DNA from 2 places in the Pantoea brenneri genome. Region 1 is predicted to be linked to the other one. Evidence: predicted binding sites of a transcription regulator. Region 1 holds the regulator's gene; the other holds the start of a gene.

Evidence for each region. The regulator LexA, encoded in region 1, represses DNA repair genes until DNA is damaged. The targets are predictions, from matches to a motif close to TNCTGTATGTACATACAGNA.
Region 2: the regulator LexA is predicted to act here: its motif matches at 4,363-4,382, upstream of umuD (translesion error-prone DNA polymerase V autoproteolytic subunit).

Annotation. Positions count from the first base shown of each region.
Region 1 is NZ_JBCGBG010000003.1:28,872-39,659, reverse strand. Features, by position in the region: gene dusA (tRNA dihydrouridine(20/20a) synthase DusA) at 1-696, opposite strand, end outside; gene AABB92_RS13790 (conjugal transfer protein TraF) at 803-2,053, opposite strand; gene zur (zinc uptake transcriptional repressor Zur) at 2,504-3,025, shown strand; gene AABB92_RS13780 (CsbD family protein) at 3,098-3,310, opposite strand; gene dinF (MATE family efflux transporter DinF) at 3,482-4,804, opposite strand; gene lexA (transcriptional repressor LexA) at 4,909-5,523, opposite strand; gene AABB92_RS13765 (diacylglycerol kinase) at 5,629-5,997, opposite strand; gene plsB (glycerol-3-phosphate 1-O-acyltransferase PlsB) at 6,126-8,549, shown strand; gene ubiA (4-hydroxybenzoate octaprenyltransferase) at 8,781-9,665, opposite strand; gene ubiC (chorismate lyase) at 9,677-10,189, opposite strand; gene psiE (phosphate-starvation-inducible protein PsiE) at 10,276-10,686, opposite strand; gene AABB92_RS13740 (UTRA domain-containing protein) at 10,758-10,788, opposite strand, start outside.
Region 2 is NZ_JBCGBG010000001.1:1,303,438-1,314,225, forward strand. Features, by position in the region: gene AABB92_RS06035 (hypothetical protein) at 334-606, shown strand; gene AABB92_RS06040 (hypothetical protein) at 798-938, opposite strand; gene AABB92_RS06045 (hypothetical protein) at 1,047-1,250, opposite strand; gene AABB92_RS06050 (TetR/AcrR family transcriptional regulator) at 1,396-2,010, opposite strand; gene AABB92_RS06055 (hypothetical protein) at 2,220-2,498, opposite strand; gene umuC (translesion error-prone DNA polymerase V subunit UmuC) at 2,651-3,919, opposite strand; gene umuD (translesion error-prone DNA polymerase V autoproteolytic subunit) at 3,922-4,341, opposite strand; gene AABB92_RS06070 (hypothetical protein) at 4,678-4,929, shown strand; gene AABB92_RS06075 (hypothetical protein) at 5,026-5,250, opposite strand; gene AABB92_RS06080 (biofilm development regulator YmgB/AriR family protein) at 5,792-6,049, shown strand; gene AABB92_RS06085 (manganese catalase family protein) at 6,339-7,187, shown strand; gene AABB92_RS06090 (glucose 1-dehydrogenase) at 7,277-8,140, shown strand; gene AABB92_RS06095 (UV damage endonuclease UvsE) at 8,189-9,157, opposite strand; gene AABB92_RS06100 (MmcQ/YjbR family DNA-binding protein) at 9,254-9,619, shown strand; gene AABB92_RS06105 (con-10 family general stress protein) at 9,774-9,950, shown strand; gene zinT (metal-binding protein ZinT) at 10,076-10,726, opposite strand.

The sequences.
Region 1 (10,788 bases):
TTCACGCCCCATCATGACGCCATCAAGATGCTGCAGGTGGGTTTGCGCCTCTTCCAGCGTTTTCACACCGCCGTTAATCGCCAGCGTCAGGTGCGGGAAGTCCCGCTTCAGCTGATAAACCCGTGGATAATCAAGCGGCGGAATTTCGCGGTTCTCTTTCGGGCTGAGACCTGATAGCCAGGCTTTACGCGCATGAATGATAAACGTCTCGCATCCACCGCGCTCGGCCACTGTCCCGACAAAATCGGTCAGAAACTGATAGCTGTCCTGTTCATCAATCCCGATGCGCGTTTTCACCGTCACCGGAATCGACACCACATCACGCATCGCTTTGATGCCGTCAGCAACCAGATCGGCTTCTGCCATCAGGCAGGCCCCGAAGCGGCCATTCTGCACCCGGTCAGAGGGGCAGCCGACGTTCAGGTTCACTTCATCGTAACCGCGCTGCTCTGCCAGTCGGGCGCAATGCGCCAGCGCAGCGGGATCGCTGCCGCCCAGCTGTAAGGCGACCGGATGTTCATCCTCGCTATAGGCCAGGTAATCGCCCTTACCATGAATAATCGCGCCGGTGGTCACCATTTCGGTGTAGAGCAGCGTATCGCCGGTCAGCTGGCGATGAAAATAGCGGCAGTGGCGATCGGTCCAGTCGAGCATCGGGGCAATCGAGAAACGTTGCGAAGAAACAGTATCGGTCATGAAGCGCAGATAATCCGGTAAATGAGGGTGATTGAATTCTGTGCAAGGATAACACAAGGGCGGGCGATAGTGCATCGCCCGCCCCGAACTGCGGTATCAAAGAAGATCAGAAATTGAAGCCCAGCTGCATCATCGCGCCCCAGGTATTGTTCGCCCCGACCGAGCCAGCCAGATCCAGATGCACCGCTTTATTAAACGGTGACAGGCCGAAACCGGCGGTTGCGACGTTTTCATCGTTCGAACGCATATCCGCACGATAACCGGCACGTAACTGTAACCAGTCGAGCACCCGATATTCCGCACCGACCGCCGCATACTGGCTGTTTTCCTGCGTTTTGAAACGCTTGGTTTCAGTCAGGTCGACATCGCCGGTCACGGTGAACGGACCTTTATCCCAGGCCAGACCGGTGGTGACCAGCGGACGGATCTGGTAAGTATCACGGAAGCCGTTGACCTCTTTGGTCTGCAGATCGCGGGATACCAGGTTTTGACCGGTGATGCCCAGCGTCCAGTTTTCAGCAAACGTGGTCGCCAGACCGGCATCAACGTTAAAGCCGGTGTCCGTGCTGCGATACTGGCTATTGTTGATGTCACTTTTGTCGTAGTTGTAAATGCTGGCGGTGTAGTTATACAGCCAGGTTTTTTGCAATTTCGGCGTGACGCCTACCGACACCGGCTGACCGGCAATGGTGAACTCATGCGCCAGTGCGACGCCATAATCGGTGACCAGCGCCGCCAGGCCGTTGGCGCTGGAGCGCAGATTGTCCTGATCGCCCGGACGCGGAAGCACCGTGCCGTTAGCTACGCCGCGCAGATAGTCGATATCGCTCTGGACCACATTGGCTCGCACATGAGCCGATCCATAGGCTTTGGTGATAAAGGCGAAAGGCAGCGTCTCGTTGGGAATAGTGACCGCCAGCGCCACCCCGGCGTTGCCGTCCGCTTTATTGCCACGCAAATCACTTAACTGGTTAGCGACATCGCCTGAAGCAGCGCGCACTTCAGGATAGCCACGCAGATAATCGGCAAAGGTCAGGTTGCCGATCACCTCGCGGTAGCGATCAACGGTATCGGTGATGTCATCCACTTTGTCGATCAGGTGATCTTTGTCGGTGACCTGAATACCGGCTGAAGGGAAAATAATACTGACGCTATCGTCGGGTTTAGCTCGCGTCATCAAAGCCGGGTTGGCCAGCACGGCTGAGCCATAAAGAGAAGATGCGACGCCGGTTCCGCTCATGGCGTCATTGCGTGCATCATACCAGGTCCCCGCCGCCATGGCGGAAGAAGAAAGGAAAAGCGCGTTCACTACAGCGGTGTACTTCAGCGCTGAGCGTTGAGCGGATTTTTTCACCATTTGCCTGCCATCACCTGAGAAAATGCCGTTGAAACATTCAACGACTGAATAGTTTGTTAGCCCTATTGTGAACCCTGGCTAACGCGTTATTGCTGTGAATTCAAAGGAAACAGTCGCTTAATTCAAAGGATTGGATGTTTTCCAATCAATAAAACTTTATTTTTGTTCAAAATACCCGGTAATAAATAAAATAATACCAGACATTTCTTAAGTCTTGCTGAACATTACTTCTTAACTCAGTGAGATGCAAAGCAAAAGCGCTGAAAAGGCCACCTTAACCGGTCGGCGAGTGGATCTGATTGGGTGCCGATAGCGGCCTCTCCTGATGCTCACACAGCGTTTTTAATCGACCACCGGCCAGAATTTGCTGTTTTATCAGGCAAAAACCAACCTCTGCGCCGCGAAAATTTGTGTGATAAAATAACATCACTTATCCAGCGGAGAGTTTCCATGTCAAACATGACGTCACAGCAAATAATGACCCAGGCGGAAAAACTGTGCCTGCAGCGCGGCGTGCGTCTGACATCGCAGCGGGCTGAAGTGTTGCGATTAATGGCTGAGCAGCCAGGATCGATCAGCGCTTATGATCTGCTGGATCAACTCAGGGTTAGCGAACCCCAGGCCAAGCCTCCTACGGTCTATCGGGCGCTGGACTTCCTGCTGGAACAGGGCTTTATCCACCGGGTGGAGTCCAATAATAGCTACGTAATGTGTCACCATTTCGAGGCACCGGCACACACCTCGGTCATGCTGGTGTGTGATCGCTGTGCGGCGGTAACCGAAAAGCAGGCGCAGGGAGTAGAGAAGATTATCGCCACACTGGCTGGTGAGGCACAGTTTGCCCTGCGTCATAGCGTGATTGAAGCGCATGGATTATGTGAGAATTGTGTCGAAGTCGAAGCCTGCACCCATCATGAAAGTTGTCAGCACGATCATCAAAGTGAGGGTAAAAAGCGGGGAAAACGCGGGTAATGTGCACATCCTTGTGCGGTTGCCGGTATGAGCGTACCGGCGGGTAGGAGCTTTATCCGTAAATCTTTGTGATTACCAACGGTAATCTTTGTTCTGACCTTCCCAGTCCGTTACTTCACGCTCTGCATCTTCTTTCGCATAGCCGTAACGTTCCTGAATTTTTCCGACCAGCTGATCGCGTTTGCCTTCGATAACCTGCATATCATCGTCGGTCAGCTTGCCCCATTTCTCTTTTACTGTGCCTTTGAACTGCTTCCAGTTGCCGCTCGCTTGATCTTTATTCATGGCAGACCTCTATGTCATCCTTTGGTTACATCATTTATCTTGAAAGAAAACAAAATGACGATATAAAGCGCTGATTCACTGCGCTGCTTACGGTTAATTGTAGTAGAAGATTTTAGGTTTGCCGGAACAATACAGAATAATCTGTAGCCGGAGGACATCAGATGCCAGCTATCAGGCGTTAAACCAGCTGTTCTGCTGCCAGTGTTTACGCCAGATCAGCCACAGCGACAGGCCACGCAGCGCCAGGAAAACGGTGACCGCCAGCCACAAGCCGTGGTTGCCCAGCTGCGGGACGCTAAGCAAGGTCAGGAAGTAACCAAGTGCCGCCACCATCATGCTGTTACGCATCTCCCGGCCGCGGGTTGCACCGATGAACATGCCATCCAGCAGATAGCACCAGACGCCCGCCAGCGGCAGGATCACCTGCCATATCAGATAGCGATCGGCCGCCTGTTGCAGCTGTTCAATCGAGGTCAGCAGCGCCACGATATGCGAGCCGAAACACGCATAAATTACTGAGAACATCAGAGCCACCACCAGCGCCTGTCGGCAGGCAGAATCCCAGACGCGCAGCAGCCTGCTGCCATCTTTCGCGCCATGCGCCTCACCGGCGAAGGCTTCGACTGCGTAGGCAAAACCATCCAGCGCATAGGCGGTAAAGGTGATAAACATCAGCAGCACGGCGTTCACCGCCACCACCTGCGGACCGATACGTGCGCCCAGCACGGTCAGCGAGGCAAAACAGAGCTGCAGCATTAACGAACGCAGCATAATGTCGCGATTAAGACGCAGTAGCCGCTGAATATCGCCGCGCCAGCTCTGCTTCAGCATTGCGGTGGTGATGCCACGTAGTTTCAATACCCGCCAGACCATCACTGCCCCGACGACCAGCGTTATATACTCCGCCAGCGCGGTCGCGGTTGCCGCGCCTGCCACTCCCCAGTGCAGCCCCATCACCAGCCACAGATCGAGCACAATATTGACCAGATTGCCGATCACCAGCAGGATGACCGGCGCACGCGCGTACTGCACGCCCAGCAGCCAGCCAAGGATCACCAGATTTGCCAGGGTGGCGGGCGCACTTAACCAGCGGATCTGAATAAACAGTGCCGCCTGTTGCAAAACTTTGGGATCGCCGCCAATCAGATCGGCCGCCAGCGTAGTAATCGGCGAGCGCAGGCAGATGAACAGCACGCCAGCCAGCAGCGCAATAATTAAAGGCTGGGTCAGCGCACGTGCCAGCGCCATTTTATCGCCGGCACCAAAAGCCTGCGCCGTCAGGCCGGTAGTACTCATCCGAAGGAACAGCAGCAGCATGAAGAGGAAACTGGTGACTGTCGTGCCGACCGCAACCCCGCCCAGATAGACCGGGCTGTCGAGGTGACCAATGACAGCAGTATCGACCACCCCCAGTAAGGGAACGGTGATGTTAGAAAGGATCATCGGCAGCGCCAGCCGCCAGAGGTTTTTGTCGGTAGCCGTTAAAAAACGCATTCGCAGTTCCGTGCTCGGTGTCGCTGCAGAGAGGGGAGCAGCAGCGACAAAATTAGGGCAGACAGAATAGCATCAGACGCTACGAATGCGCGGTTATGTCAGACTCAGAGCCATTCGCCGTTGCGAACCACACCGACCGCCAGACCTTCTACCGTCAGCGACTGGGCGCGCGTATCGACAATGATCGGCTCAAAATCACTGTTTTCAGGCAGCAAATGCACAATAGCACCCTGCTTCTTCCAGCGTTTAACCGTCACTTCATCATCAATACGGGCCACAACAACCTGGCCGTTGCGTACGTCCTGGGTTTTATGTACCGCGAGCAGGTCGCCATCCATAATCCCGATATCTTTCATCGACATTCCACTGACGCGCAGCAGAAAATCGGCAGAAGGTTTGAACAGGCCCGGATCCACTTTGTAATGGGTTTCGATGTGCTCCTGCGCCATGATCGGCTCACCGGCAGCAACCCGGCCAATCAGCGGCAGACCTTCAGATGCTTCTTCTTCCATCAACAGGCGAATACCGCGAGAGGCGCCAGAGACAATCTCAATCACCCCTTTGCGTGCCAGTGCCTTCAGATGCTCTTCTGCCGCGTTCGGCGAGCGGAAACCCAGCTGCGCGGCAATTTCTGCACGCGTAGGCGGCATGCCCGTTTGAGTAATATGGTCGCGAATCAGGTCATAGACCTGCTGCTGCCTGCTGGTTAATGCTTTCATCCCGCCCCCTGGTTGTTTATACAGTCGCTGTGAGTATATACAGGTATTGGTGAAATGGAAACCGATTCTCAGGCAAAACGCGCCATCTGGCGCGTTGTGGAAGGCTTATCGCAAATGCGACCAAAGCAGCGCGATCCAGACAAACAGTGCCAGTAAGATGCTGATCAGCACCGCCGCCGAGCCCATATCCTTTGCCCGTCCGGCTAAAGGGTGGCGCTCCTGGCCAATACGATCCACTACCGCCTCGATGGCGCTGTTGAGGATTTCAACAATGACCACCAGCACCACTGCCCCGATCATCAGGATGCGAGAGACAATATCGACATCCAGCCAGCAGGCCACAATAATGGCCACCAGCGCGGCCAGCGCCTCCTGGCGGAAAGCCGCTTCGTGTTGCCAGGCGGCACGCAGGCCCTGCCATGAGTAACCTGCGGCTTTTACTATTCTTACAAGACCCGTGGCATTATTTGCCATATAAGTGGAACCCTTTCATCGGATTGACGTCAATGTCTGGGCTGCGTGCAAATGGCACCACCACAGATCTTCGCTGCGCTTTCTGGTATGCTTGCGGCGCTTTGCTAACAAGAGGCTTCATGTTGTCTATGTCAGGTTGGCGTAAACTTTATTACAAATTACTGAATTTACCACTGTCGTTTTTGGTAAAGAGTAAGGCCATTCCGGCCGATCCCGTTTCTGAACATGGTCTGGACCCGACCCGGCCCATTATGTACGTTTTGCCTTACGATTCGAAGGCTGACTTACTGACTTTACGCGCGCAGTGCCTGCGGCATCATCTGCCCGACCCGCTTTCTCCGCTGGAGATTGATGGTTCGCTGCTGCCGCGCCACGTTTTTATCCACGATGGCCCGCGTGTGTTCCCCTATTTTGTGCCCAGCGTCGAATCGGTGAAGATTTTTCACGATTATCTGGACCTGCATCGCAATAACCCCAAGCTGGATATCCAGATGCTGCCGGTGACGGTGATGTTTGGCCGGGCGCCTGGTCGTGAGGTTCAGGGCGAAGATACGCCGCACCTGCGGGTGCTGAACGGCGTGCAGAAATTCTTTGCGGTGATCTGGCATGGACGCGACAGTTTTGTCCGTTTCTCGCCGACCGTTTCGCTGCGCCGCATGGCAACCGAACACGGCACCGACCAATCAATCGCCCAGAAACTGGCCCGGGTGGCGCGCATTCATTTCGCCCGCCAGCGGCTGGCGGCGGTTGGCCCACGCTTACCGGCACGTCAGGATCTGTTTAATCGTCTGCTGCAATCGAAAGCGATTGAAAAAGCGGTTGAAGATGAAGCGCGCAGCAAAAAAATCTCCCATGAAAAAGCGCAGCAAAATGCGGTTGAGATGATGGAAGAGATCGCGGCAAACTTCTCCTATGAAGCGATTCGCGTCACCGACCGCGTCATGGGCTGGCTCTGGAGCCGGCTCTATCAGGGCATCAATGTTAATGGCGGCGAAAAAGTCCGTCAGCTGGCGCAGGATGGCCATGAAATCGTCTATGTGCCGTGCCATCGCAGCCACATGGATTACCTGCTGCTCTCTTACGTGCTTTATCATCAGGGACTGGTGCCGCCGCACATTGCCGCCGGTATCAACCTCAACTTCTGGCCAGCCGGACCGATTTTCCGTCGTCTGGGCGCGTTCTTTATCCGTCGTACCTTCAAAGGCAACAAGCTGTATGCCACGGTGTTCCGTGAATATCTTGGCGAACTGTTCACCCGCGGTTACTCGGTTGAATACTTTGTCGAAGGGGGACGTTCACGCACCGGTCGCCTGCTCGATCCGAAAACCGGCACCTTAGCCATGACCCTGCAGGCGATGCTGCGCGGGGGGAATCGCCCGATCACCCTGGTGCCGATTTACATTGGCTACGAACATGTCATGGAAGTGGGTACTTACGCCAAAGAGCTACGCGGCGCGGCGAAAGAGAAAGAGGGCTTCATGCAGATGGTGCATGGCTTACGTAAGCTGCGCAACCTCGGCCAGGGCTACGTTAACTTTGGCGAACCACTGCCGCTGGTTAACTATCTCAACAAGCGCGTGCCGGAATGGCGTGAGTCGATCGATCCTATCGAACCGCAGCGTCCAAGCTGGTTAACGCCCACCGTGAATGACATCGCGGCGAGCTTAATGGTACGCATCAATGAAGCGGGCGCGGCCAACGCCATGAACCTGTGCGTCACCGCGCTGCTCGCCTCACGTCAGCGCTCACTAACCCGCGAACAGCTGATTGAGCAGCTTGAGTGCTATACCCAGCTGCTGCGTAACGTGCCTTATTCAGCCAACGCCACGGTGCCCGATCTCTCGGCAGAGGCGCTGCTGGATCATGCAATGGGCATGAATAAGTTTGAGAGCGAGAAAGACAGCATTGGCGACATCATCATCCTGCCACGTGAGCAGGCGGTGCTGATGACCTATTATCGCAACAACATTCACCACATGCTGGTGATGCCGTCGCTGATTGCCGCTATTGTGCAGCAGCATCAGACCATGAGCGAAGCCGAGTTGTTGCGCCAGGTGAGTCTGATCTACCCGATGCTGAAGAGCGAACTGTTCCTGCGCTGGCAGACCGATGAGCTGCCGCAACTGCTGACCGAACTCTGTCAGGAGCTGGCGCGTCAGGGACTGATTACGCTTGAGGCTGGTCAGCTGCGCTTTACGGCGGCGCGCTACCGTACGCTGCAACTGCTGGCGGCCGGGGTGCGAGAAACGCTTCAGCGTTATGCCATCACCTTCTCTATTCTTAGCGCCAAGCCAGCCATTAACCGCGGGACGCTGGAAAAAGAGAGCCGCACACTGGCACAACGTCTGTCAGTGCTGCACGGTATCAACGCGCCGGAGTTCTTCGATAAAGCCGTCTTCACCTCACTGGTGCTGACGCTGCGTGATGAAGGGTATATCAGCGACAGCGGTGATGCGGATGTCGCGCAGACCCTGGCGACCTGGCACATTCTGGCCGATCTGGTCACCAGCGATGTACGCATGACCATCGAAAGCGCCGTGGCCCACGACTAAATGCCCTGCGCAGTAAAAAGGCGACCCCGAAAGGTCGCCTTTTTTGTGCCTGAATGATGTTGCAGCCTAATCCTTTCCTGCCTGACTCGTTGCCTAATCCTTTCCTGCCTGACTCGTGGCCTGATCCTCTGCTGCCTGACTCGTTGCCTGACTGCGCGCCAGGTACCGTTGCGCTGAATCGCGTCGGGACTTAGCCCGCCTGCAACCCGCCCGGCCTGTCGATCACCACGATCACAACAGCTGGGTAAACGGCGGGGTGTTCATCAGCACACCGAGGAACAGCACCAATCCGACATAGTTGTTGTTGAGGAAGGCTTTAAAGCAGGCAGGGCGTTCACGCTGGGCGATCAGCGTTTGCTGGTAAATAAACAGGCCAGCTGCCAGCAGTAGCGTCCCGTAAAACGCCACGTTGAGCTGCAGCAACATGCCAACCCATGCCATCAGCAGCAGCGTTGCCAGTTGCAGCAGGCCGATTATCAGCTTGTCGAAACGGCCAAACAGAATCGCGGTCGACTTAACGCCAATCTTCAGGTCATCGTCGCGATCCACCATCGCGTACTGGGTGTCATAAGCCACCGTCCAGCAAATGTTGGCGCAGAATACCAGCCAGCAGACCAGAGGTAAGGACTCACTAACTGCCGCCCAGGCCATCGGAATCGCCCAGCCAAACGCGGCCCCCAGCACCACCTGCGGCAGATGGGTATAGCGCTTCATAAACGGATAAACCCAGGCGAGCGCCAGACCGACGACCGAAAGCAATATCGTCATCAGATTCATGGTCAGCACCAGCGCAAACGCCACCAGCGCCAGCCCGGCAAATAACAGTTTGGCTTCTCTGGCACTGACCGCGCCGCTGGCTAAGGGCCGATGCTTTGTCCGCTCAACATGCCCATCCACCTTACGGTCAGCAAAGTCGTTAATGACACAGCCGGCTGCACGCATCACGAAAACGCCGGCAACAAACACCAGCAGCACCGGAAGCGGCGGGATCGCCATATCAGCCAGCCACAAGGCCCACAGGGTGGGCCACATCAGCAACAGGGTGCCGATCGGCTTATCAATGCGCATCAGACGGCTGTAGGCCTGCCATTTATTGATGTGTAAGCTCTTTTCCACCACAGATTTCCTCAGGCCAGATCGCGATAAAGCGGCGAAGCCGGTAAAAACAGTTCCGTCAGCAACAGCGGTTTGCCGGACAGCCGCAGACGTGAGCGGCGTCCCCACAGCGCTTCAACCTTGCCCGGTTCGATAAAATCACGGGTCAGGGTTGAAGAGGAGAACAGATAACGCCCCAGCGGGCGCGTGCCCAGCTGTTGAAGCATCGCCTCAGGACCATTCAGGGTACTTTCCGGCACCAGCGTGCGACCCGCCAGCCAGGGTTCACCGTCGCCGAACAGCAGCACTTCCCGCAGCCAGAAGCGTTTGTCGTCCGGTAAAAAGGCTTTTTCCTCTCCCAACTCGCTGGCATCAATAAAGCCTTCACGTACCGGCTCTACGGTAACCTGCTGGCAATGCTGCTCAAAACGGCGCGTCATGGAGTCTTCTTCCATCAGCCAGTCGAGCAGGGACGGCGCAAGCGTAGCCTGCGTCGATGAAAGCCAGTTGATCGCACGTAATAAGCTGAGCGCGTCTTGCGACATAGCACCACTCCCAAAAATTTTCAGGGCGTCAGTTTAGCGCAGAGTCGCGGCATGAACACCTGCCGTCGTTACCGACGGCAGAGGGTTTATTCGCGTTTGAGGCGGTTGCTGTTCGCCAGCCACAGCGTCACCACCAGAATCAGGATCGCGGCGGAGTAGCAGAGGGTATCGAAAGGATTTTTATGATCGACAATAATCAGGCGAATAATTGCGGTAATGCCGATATAGACAAAATAGCGTAACGGGAAGTGATAGCCAGACTGAAAATACTTCACAATCAAAGCGATAAACTCAAAATAGAGGAAATAAATGACAATTCCCTCTATCAGCAGATAGGACGAAGCCTGTTCACCGGTGCTGAACAGCACGTTAGCCAGGTGAATGGTTTCTTTGCCGAGAAAGACGATAAGGATAATCGCCAGGCTAAGCAGACCCAGATTCAGCACCCATTGCAATACGGTCGCAAGGTGGCGGGCCAGGGGATTCTTGTCACTCATGTAGCGCCTTAGAAAAGAGTTAATAGCGAACGCTATCATGCGTTAGTGTGACCTGAATCACAATATGGCCCTCAGGCTTCGACATCAACACACAGCGCATCG
Region 2 (10,788 bases), on a different contig from region 1:
GGCCTGTGCTGCAGTGCGCCCTTAACACCGCCGCCCTTCAGCTGTGTCGGGCTGTCCGGTGCTACTGCCGCGCTTTATTCCGCCCCTTCGCTTATCTGAATTTCAGGCTCATCCAGCTTTTGTTACCGCTATTATGTGTACCCCGAGTGGCGTCAAAAATAGTAATGCGTAACGTTTTATCGCGATATCAGTAAGTTAACCGGATAGGAAAAAGTTCATTTTATTTGCTGATGACTTTAATAGCGTCTGCCTTAGGGGATTCCACTTTCGTTTAAGCTGCCTTTAACTAGAATAATTATTGTGTTATTTACATTTTCACTCAGGAGGTTACCCATGGTATTTCACGATAAATCAACCGGTCATATGATTCTTGGTGAAGCCGCCATTAACCTGGCGTTTGAACAACAGGATATTACGCTGGTATCACTGATTCGACAGTTGGGTGAGATGGCTGAAAATGAGCGTAACGACGATCGCGTGGCGCAAATTGCTGATGCGCGCAACTGGCTGAAAAGTTTTATCAATGCTTCAACCCGCGATCGGGCCGAGCTGAACTGGCTGGTGGTGACCGGACAGGAACCGGTTGAACTTAAAAACTATCGTTAATCCTTCCTCTCCGGCTGACAGTTCTGCCGAGGGCACCTTCTCCGGTGCCCGTATCGCCCCGCTGCCCGCCTTTTATTACCGCGTCATGCTGCTTCAGACAAGCCAGCTGAAAAGCGAATCCTGTGCTCTGCGGCGTGCCGGGCAACGGCAGGCTGACCTGTCCGGGCCGACTGTGGCGCTATCCAGTTCGCCTATTCAGTCAGTGGCTCGCCGTTTTCGGTTACGCTCTGATGCGACGGATGTTGTGTCGCATGGGTTTCGAACCCGCCACGGGCGGCAAAAACGGAACAGCCGATAGCGGCCACCAGGGTCAGTAAGATTGAGGTTTTCACGAAACAGGCCTTAATTTTCTACGCAGGATAATGGAGCAGAAAAGCCTGGCACACAATAAGCGGTTCGGAAAGCGCACCGCAGAATTTCTCTGACTGAAAAGCGCGGGGCTAATGGAGTTTACGCGCCAGAATGCGAATCGCTTTCCGACAGGATAAGCGCGTATTACGGTCAGGTGAACGGACGCGCAAACTGTGCAGCGCAGTGATGATCTCATGAACACTCAGCACTTCATCGGGCCTGATCAGGCGTGAGACCACTTTTCCTATCAGGGCGCGAATTTCATCATTAATCGTCAGGTCGTCGTCTGTCACTGCTCGCTCCCGGGCATCTGGCGGGCGGCGATTGTCCCGCCGCGGGTTATGATCGTTGCCATCGCGTTTCTCTTGTTCGCTGTGGGTTACCTCTGTCCGTTTACCGATAAATTTAGGAAGCGCTCGCCTCCTAATTAGCTAAATTTTAACCCAGCACTTTTAATGCCAGGGCAAGGGTCTGTTGTTCGTCTGCCACATCGCTGACCTTGCCCGCCACCCGCATCCCATAGGCAATGCAGAGGATCAGTCCGGCAGCCGACTCAACATCCAGCGTGGCGGAGACAGAGCCATCCTGCTGTCCCTGCTCCAGCAGCGAAACCAGAAAGCACTGATTACGCACCACCACCTGATTGATGCGGAGCGCCAGCGCCTCATCCAGCGTCTGCAATTCAATCGCGCTGGCGACCACCAGACAGCCGCGTCGCCCTTCAACGGCACGCGCGGAATCGAGATAAAACTGCAGCAGTTCCGCTATTTTTGCCCGTCCGCTGGTACAGGGCAGCAGCCGGCGGCGCAGCTCGGCATTACGCAGCAGCAGATAACGTTCAAACACCTGCAGAAACAGGGAGCGTTTATCTTTAAACGCCTTGTAGATGCTGCCAGCAGAGAGGTCCATCGCCTCGCCCAGCTCGCTCAGTGATGCCGCGTGATACCCTTTTTGCCGAAAAACAATCATGGCGTGGTCCAGAGCCTGTTCAATATCAAACTCTCTGGGGCGGCCCCGTTCTTTGTTTTTATGCGCTGTGGCTATCGTGATCATCATTACCGGCCAGGGGGAAAGGTGCTCCCGTAAAAATCAACAGGGGATTGTATCCCAGCCGCTGATAATAAGTATACCGCGCTGATACTTTATCTTCAGGCACGGGTTCGGCTGCGTGACAATTTAATCGCCTTAATGGTTAACGATGCTACTCAATTTATGCTTTTTAGTGAGAACCTATTTTCCCGGCATCAGAACAATCCCGCCGCTTATTTATCCGGCAATAATGCTGCCTCGGCGTGACGTTCGGCCTTTTGCTGGCGGCGTTTCTCGCTATTTATTTTGATCAGCCACAGCGTAAATTGTTTAATAAGCAAGCTGGCATGGCTTTCATTATCCGCAAAGCAGATAAATAGCTGAGATTTTATATTATTGCTCTCATCGACTGCATAAATTTCATATTCCTCTTCGCGACGGTTTTTTACTATCGCGGTGAAATGTATGGCCGGCCACTGATTAATTCTGTTTTCAAATTGTCTAAAATTCATCACATTTACCTAAATATTTTATCAATACACCCGACCAGCTAACAACTGGTCGGGCCAGGTAAAGGATAACGGCCCGATAATTTCACTGCGTGATAAAAAAAGCTTTTATCCGGAAATCATTATGCTACGGCGGCAGTAAAAACAGCGGGCGCTTATTTCACTCTCGCGACCGGTAAATCGGTCAGACGGGTAGTGTAAGCGGGCGACAGCATCTCGCGTTTCATCGCCCACTCTTTATGGATGCCCTGCCCGGCAAACCACAGCTTTCCCCGGCCTTTCTGGTTGATGCGGTCAACCAGCTGCATCAGCACCTCGCTGTCAGCGCGCGGTGGCATCTCATCGAACAGATTAAGCTGGGCTACGCCCTGACTGAAAAAATCGCCCAGCAGGACACCGGCTTTCATATAGCGGTGGCCCTCTATCCAGATATTATCCAGGCACGCCATGGCGACGCGGATAATGTCACGCGTGTCATGGGTTGGGGTCAGCAGCTGACCGGTAGACTGATTGCCATAGAAAGTTTCGTTGACCGCATGCGGACTGGTTCGCACAAACACCCCGACCTGACGGCAATATTGTTTCTCCCGCCGCAGTTTTTCTGCCGCCCGTTCGGCATAGGCGCAGATGGCCTGCCGCATCTGATTGTAATCGGAGATACGGCTGCCAAACGATCGCGAACAGATGATCTGCTGCTTCACCGGAGTGAACTCTTCCATTTCCAGGCAAGGCTCGCCGCGCAGCTCCCTGACCGTACGCTCCAGCACCACATTAAAATGCTTGCGAATGGTCGGAGTACTCTGGGCAGCCAGATCCTGCGCGGTCTCGATCCCCATCGCATTCAGCCGTTTCGCGATGCGGCGACCTACGCCCCACACCTCGGCGACATCAATCAACGCCAGCAGCTTTTTCTGCCGCTCAGGATCGGACAGATCGACGATGCCGCCGGTTTTGCTCCACTTCTTGGCGGCAAAATTAGCCAGCTTCGCCAGGGTTTTGGTCTGGGCAATGCCGACGCCGACGGTCAGATGCGTCTCTTTCAGCACCCGTTGGCGGACCTGGCGGGCAAAGGTTTCCAGCGCCGTACAGTTCTGCACGCCGGTCAGATTCAGAAACGCTTCGTCGATCGAGTAGATCTCAACCGAAGGTGCCATCTCTTCCAGGATGGTCATCACCCGTTGGCTCATATCGGCGTAGAGCGCATAGTTCGAGCTGAAGACCTGCACCCCATGACGCGTCAGCTCTTCACGCATTTTAAAATAGGGTGCGCCCATTTTGATGCCCACCCTTTTCGCCTCAGCGCTGCGCGCAATGACACAGCCGTCGTTATTCGACAGCACCACCACCGGCTTGCCGCGCAGATCGGGCCGGAACACCGTTTCACATGAGGCATAAAAACTGTTCACGTCGACCAGCGCGAACATGATTAATGGGTCGATTTAATAACGAAGGTCACCACACCGAACACTTCAAGCGCATCTTCCGTTTTAATGGCGATCGGCTTGAACTGGGTATTCATCGGCATCAGTTGCAGGCAGGGATGGAGCTGGAGGCGTTTAACCGTGAATTCACCGTCAACGGCGGCGACCACAATATCGCCATGGGCAGCGGTCAGCGAACTGTCGACCACCAGCATGTCACCGTCGTTAATACCCGCGTCTGTCATCGATTCACCGCTCACCCGGACAAAATAGGTGGCGCTGGGTCGCTGAACCATCAGCGCGTTTAAATCAATTCTTTGTTCGACATAATCCTGCGCCGGTGAGGGAAATCCGCAGGGTACCCGTTCGATGTACAACGGCAACGGCATAACGGCGTGCAGGTCCGCAGGTTTGATGAACTCCATAATAACACTCCTTTTCCAGATAACTGTATATAAACACAGTAATATCGAATTACCCTTTTAATCAAGCGCAACGGAAAAGGTTTAAGCGAAGGGGTTGATGACAATGCACTTTTTTTTGTGGCGTTTTTTTGCGCTGGCGTAATATTCAGCAGAAAGCGATCACTATCACCGCACAAGCTGAGCGGCGCGACTTGTTGATCGGGAATGGCGGTATAATCGCCCGGCTAATGCATTATTCTGACTTAAGGAAAATCTGACAAAGTTTGTCTGCTGCCTGCGTTGTTTGAATATCCGGCGTGGCATGGTTATTCTGCGGTGTTTAATCATGGAGGTGTTATGTCAGACGATGCGCGAATCAAACATCTTGAAGATGAAGTCCGTCAGCTAAAAGTAGAGACCACGGTATTAAAAGAGATCCTCGGCCAGCAAATTGCGCTGAATAATCTCAACTACAAAGGTAAGTTTGATGATGTGCTGGCGGCGCTGGCGAAAGAATATGCCGGACGCGGTCTGGATGAGGGCGATAACCGGGCGATCCATGACACATTACGGCAGTACATTAAATATGAGCCGCCGTCAGTAGAATAAGCGTTACCCGGCAGCCAGAGCGTTGCCGGGCTTCAGCGGCGACCCGGTGCTGAGGCCCGGTCTGCTATCCACACCTCGCCGCCTCAGGCCGCAGGTTTACACTTCGCTATCGCTTTCCAGCGCATCCTGAATCGCATCCGCCAGATTAGCAATTTCATTGGCCACCGCCTGCAGATCCCACGCCGTTTTTGAACCGGTCGCCGAGGTTGACGCACTGACTGACTCTTTAGCTACCGCCAGCGCCGCTGCCACCGCCACCGTGCGCTTGTGCTGTTCCTGCGTGATGCCGGCAGGCGGAAGCGCGAAATAGTCGTTAATCATGATCATCTCCTTCTGATAAGTAAGCGCTAAACCTTAGCCTTCTGAGGCGCAGGTGTGAAGTGAATTGTGCTGGCTTCACGGTCAGGTGAATAAGATTGCCACCGTTGTACCGCCCGCCCCTGTCCCGTCAGCGCGGTTTTACTGTCTGAACCTGTACAGGTTTTTGCGGAAAATCACCCAGACGTACAGCCTTGAGCGGAAATATTTTTTTCAGCGAATTTGATAAAGAAAAAGCGAAAAGCGCAGCGACAACAAGATAACCACTTGTATTTAAATATATTTAATAAAAATTAACCGTTAATTATTTTAAACATGCATGTGAAATACACCACCGACCAGTAAAATTTTATCGAATTTCGTTGTACAAGTTTGTCGTTATTGTATAACTTTGCGCCGTGATGTTAAGTCACTTGTAACGAAAGGTGCATTGCACCGCATCTGAAGGTGTCGTGGATTTCCACCTTCAGATGCTCTTTTTTTGCGTCGTCCGCTGACCGGACCTGAAATGGCGCATTTACCCCCCTTTTTGATGAGGCCTGATATGCAAACGACAATCAATACAGAGTCTCAGATTTCTGAATACTTCATGAACTCTGGCACTCCGGTTACCAGCGAGAAAGAAGTTATTGCAGCCGTCCATGCTGAACTCGCGCATTACAAAACCCACGTTTCCGATAAAGACATTGTGCTGGGCCTGATTCATCGCCTGGAGAGTGAGCGTGACGTGGCTAAACAGGATATTTATCGTCAGGCACTGGAACACGTTCTGCAGAATGCGTCGTCGACCAGTAACAGCTGACATCCTGTGTCTGTTGTGAGGGATCACTGATTAGCACGGATGCTTTTGCTTCCCAGAATTTGCCCCGCCTGCGGGGCTTTTTTATGCCTTTTCTTCCGGTGGTCAGCGTCATCATTCTACTGTAATCAGCCCTCATCGGCGGACCAACCGTTTATCCATTTTTCGCGGTTTTTTGCCGCTTATCCCCTCTTACTCATCCACTAATTGCTCTCGTTACGCTTTCTTTTTTCGCTATCCCTGTCCAGGCTTTTTTCTGCATCGAGTGCAAACACTGACGAGGAAAAAAATCATGTTTCTTCATTCATCAAAACTCCAGTTCCCGGTTCGCGTCGAGAAACCAGATCCAGAATTCGCCATGCTGTTACAGCAAGCCATCGGTGGCGTAGAGGGTGAAATTCGTGTGGCGATGCAATACTTTTTCCAGGCGATGGGCGCGCGTGGCGATGCCCGGATTCGGGATCTGCTGATCTCCACCGCAACCGAAGAACTCGGCCATATCGAAATGCTGGGCTATGCAGTGGCACTCAACCTTGAGGGCGCACCGCTCTCCTACCAGGAAGCCTCAGCCAAAGATCCGGTGGTTAACGCCATTCTGGGCGGCATGAACCCGCGTCATATCCTTTCATCGGGTCTGTCAGCGATGCCGGTGAACGCCAACGGTATGCCGTTCGACATGAGCCATATCTATGCTTCCGGCAACGTGGCGGCCGATATGCTGGCTAACGTCACGGCTGAAGCCACCGGCCGCGTGCTGGCGACCCGCCTGTACAATATGACGGAAGATAAAGGGATGAAGGACTTCCTGTCGTTCCTGATCGCTCGTGACACCATGCACCAGCAGCAGTGGCTGGCGGTGATTGAAGAGATGGGCGGCCTGAATGCTTCGCTGCCTATTCCAAACAGCTTCCCGCAGGAAAATGAAGCGCAGGAGCACTCTTACTACTGCCTGAACACCTCGCTGGATAAACCGCTGCCGGAAGGCCGCTGGAGCAATGGCCCGGCCTACGACGGTCACGGCCAGTTCAGTGCAAAACAGCAGCCGGAGATCCTCGGTGATGAGCCGCTGCTTGGTAACGCCCGTCCAGGCTCAGGCGCACAGCAGGAGCAGATTGACGGTGTCGCGTCACCGAAACCTTAATTGACGCCAGCGTGTCAGTCAGGGCCACAGCCGTTCCGGCGGTCCTGACTGACTGTTTTACGCTAACGGATTTTTATGGAGGAATATTCATGTCATCGACTCAACGCCCCCAACCCCCTTTTGCCGAACAGCAACAGAACTGGCCCGGTACGACCTCGGCCATGCAGCCGCAGCCCGATCATGGTGAACAAAGTTATCAGGGCTCAGGCCGGCTGGCGGGCAAAAAAGCCATTATTACCGGCGGCGATTCCGGCATCGGTCGGGCGGTCGCTATCGCGTTTGCCCGCGAAGGGGCTGATGTCCTGATCTCTTATCTTGATGAACATGAAGATGCGCAGGATACCGCCCGGCTGGTCGAAGCCGCAGGCCAGAAAGCGATTCTGGTGCCAGGCGACATTACCGAGGCAGCACACTGTTCCGCCATCGTTGAGAAAGCGGTAGAAGCGTTTGGTGAGATCAACATTCTGGTGAACAACGCGGCTTATCAGATGACGCGTGAATCGCTGGATGAAATCAGCGATGACGAGTTTGACCGGACGATGAAAACCAATCTTTACGCCCTGTTCCGCATCACCAAAGCGGCAGTGCCGCATATGCCAGCGGGTGGATCGATCATTAATACCGCGTCGATCAACGCCGACCAGCCAAAGCCGAAGCTGCTGCCCTACTCGGCGACTAAAGCGGCTATCGTCAACTTTTCCGGCAGCCTCGCCGCCATGCTGGCGGAAAAAGGCATTCGCGCCAACGCGGTAGCACCGGGCCCAATCTGGACACCGCTGATCCCGTCGACCATGCCGGTTGAGCAGGTGAAAAACTTTGGCAGCGAAGTGCCGTTGCAGCGCGCCGGTCAGCCGGCTGAACTGGCCCCGACCTATGTGATGCTGGCCAGCGATGAGGCCAGCTATATTTCGGGCGCTACGGTCGCCGTCACCGGCGGCGTGGCGATTATTTGAGGTCGCTTCCCCTTGCTGCCCGACCAGCAAGGGGAAAGCTGTCGGCTGTTACGCTATCCGCTGTTGCTGTTTCGCCCACTGGTAGAGCTGTTCCCGCGCCAGATTCTTCATTTTCACTTCGCACATGATGTCGAAATCCTGAAACGACAATGCCCAGTCATTGAGCGTGTCGTTGAAGTAGTAATCGGAGTGCGCCCGCAGTTTGCTTTTCGACACGCCCAGCTGTTGCTGATCCGGCCAGCCCTGCGGCGGAATAATCCCCTCCTGTGAAATCGAATAATGCAGTACCGGCCGGACGCCGCGCCACGAAGCGATTATCGCGGCAATCCGCGCATCGTCAGGCTGGATAAACTGATTCTCTTTCACCCAGTGATGGTGAATATCCAGCACCACCGGACAGAGCGCGGCGGCCTGCAGTACGTCATCCAGCGAACAGGATATTTCATCATTCTCTACCGTCAGCATCCGGCGCGCTTCCTCGCTCAGCTGACCAAACGAACGTTTAAAACCGTCGAATCCCGCCTTACCGTTCATATGAATATTGATTTTAAAATCCTGGAAGCGTTGGCCGTAGCCCATCAGGCAGGCGCATAGGGTGTGATATTCGACATCCTCCAGCGCGCGGCTCACCACATCCGGATTATCTGACGCCAGCACCGTATATTGCCCCGGATGAAAGGAGAGTCGGATCTGGTGCGCGCGTGCCAGTTCACCGCAGCGGGCGAACAGTGGATGAAGCTCGGGTAAAAACGCGGCAAACAGCGACGTGGCCTCCGGAACGGTATAAAGCGGCAGCAGATCGCTGCCAATACGCATCATTCTTAACGGCTCCGGTAAGGTCGCTAGCTGCTCCAGCGTCAGGTAGAGCTGGTTAAGGTTGGTAACGGATATCTCATAAATCAGTTGATTACGTTGATCGTGCGGTAAACTCAGAAACCGTTTACGCGTGGTGGCGCGGAACGGGAAAAACTGTTTGCCATCGTGGTTGAGATACTTACATGCAAAGCCTAATTTCATGTCTGCTCCTGATTTATGCTTATCAGAAGTGTAACAGGCCTCAGTCACTCAGCCAGTGGGCAGTGATTGACCAACCCGGTAACAAGGAGATTCGCTATGCAGGGTGCTGATATCCAGCGCATCGCTATTGAGGCGGCCGAGCGGCTGCCTGCCGCCGAGTCCAGCTATCCGTTTGGACCGGCACATCAGGTCTATAAAGTGTGCGGTAAGGTGTTTCTACTGCTGACCGTGCTGCGGGGGGTGCCGATCATCACCCTGAAATGCCAGCCGCAGCAGGCGGAACTGCATCGCGCCATCTATCCCTCTATTACCGCCGGTTACCATATGAATAAGCAGCACTGGATCACCGTCTACCCGGGCGACGCACTGTCAGAAGGGTTGATCCAGCAGCTGGTCGACGATTCGTATCAACAGGTGGTGAAGGGAATACCGGCCTCGCGCCGGCCGGTATGGGTTGGCTGAAGTCCCGCCAATTTATGCAGATAATCAACAGATTAGCGAGGCGACAGCCGCCTCGATTTTGCCGTTTTGCTGGCATAATCCAGCCGGCAAACTAAACTTAATGCTGTGACTAGCTAGTCCTACTTATCTAAGGAACCTGATACGAGGCCTATCTATGACACAACAGAAATACCGGGGTGGCGCAGGCAACTTTGCCAATGACCCGGACCGTGCCAGTGAAGCTGGAAGTGCCGGTGGCAAAGCCAGCGGAGGCAATTTCAAGAACGATCCTGAAAGAGCCAGGGAAGCTGGCCGCAAGGGCGGTAAAGTCAGTCGGCGCACCTCTAAGTAGATCTGAGTGAAGCGCTTTAGGATTTTGTACGCCACGGATTGGCGATTTATCTGCATAAGCCGGCCGCGTTTGTCGCCTGAAAACCCGCCGTTACGGGCGGGTGTGTCAAAAGCCGAAGCAAATCCTTAATGATGCAGCATCTCATCCACCACCTGCGCATTCATCATCTGCCAGGGATAGTAGGTCGGCCAGTTATCCATCTCCGCCAGTAAAGCTTGCTGCGAACGATTACCCATAAAAATATGGAAGTGGGCTGATTTGCGCGGTGCGATGGTGTGATCGCTGAACTGCACATATTTCGGCGCATCGCTGTTCGCCTCCTGGCATTCGAACAGGTAGCGCACCCCTTTCTTGCCCGAGGTATAGGTCAGGATCCGGTGGCCGGCATAATGGTAGCGGCAGGCGCTGACCCGATCGCCAATATGAAATTCCATCACGCCGTTTTCGATGCCGATAGTGTCGACGTTGGTCGCGTAGCCTTTACGGTAATAAGCTTTAACCTGCTGCGCCGTTTTGCTGCCATCCTGCTGCGCTTTTTTGTGCCATACCGGGTCCAGCTCGCCACTTTCTAATAGCGGATAGACCGACTGCCACAGGCCATCCCAGTCCGACAGCGGGCGATCTTTAACATCCGCATCGGCAAAGTCCCCTTCCGCCGCTTTCTGTTCCATGGCTGACAACGGTTTGCCGTGCGCATGATCGCCATGCGCCGCCACCTGATTGCTGATCAACAGCGCGCCCAGCGCCATCGCCCACTTACCTGTATGATTTGCCAACGTCGCGATCCTCAATAGAAGTTACAAAATGAAATGTTATGATATAACATTTCTAACTTCAA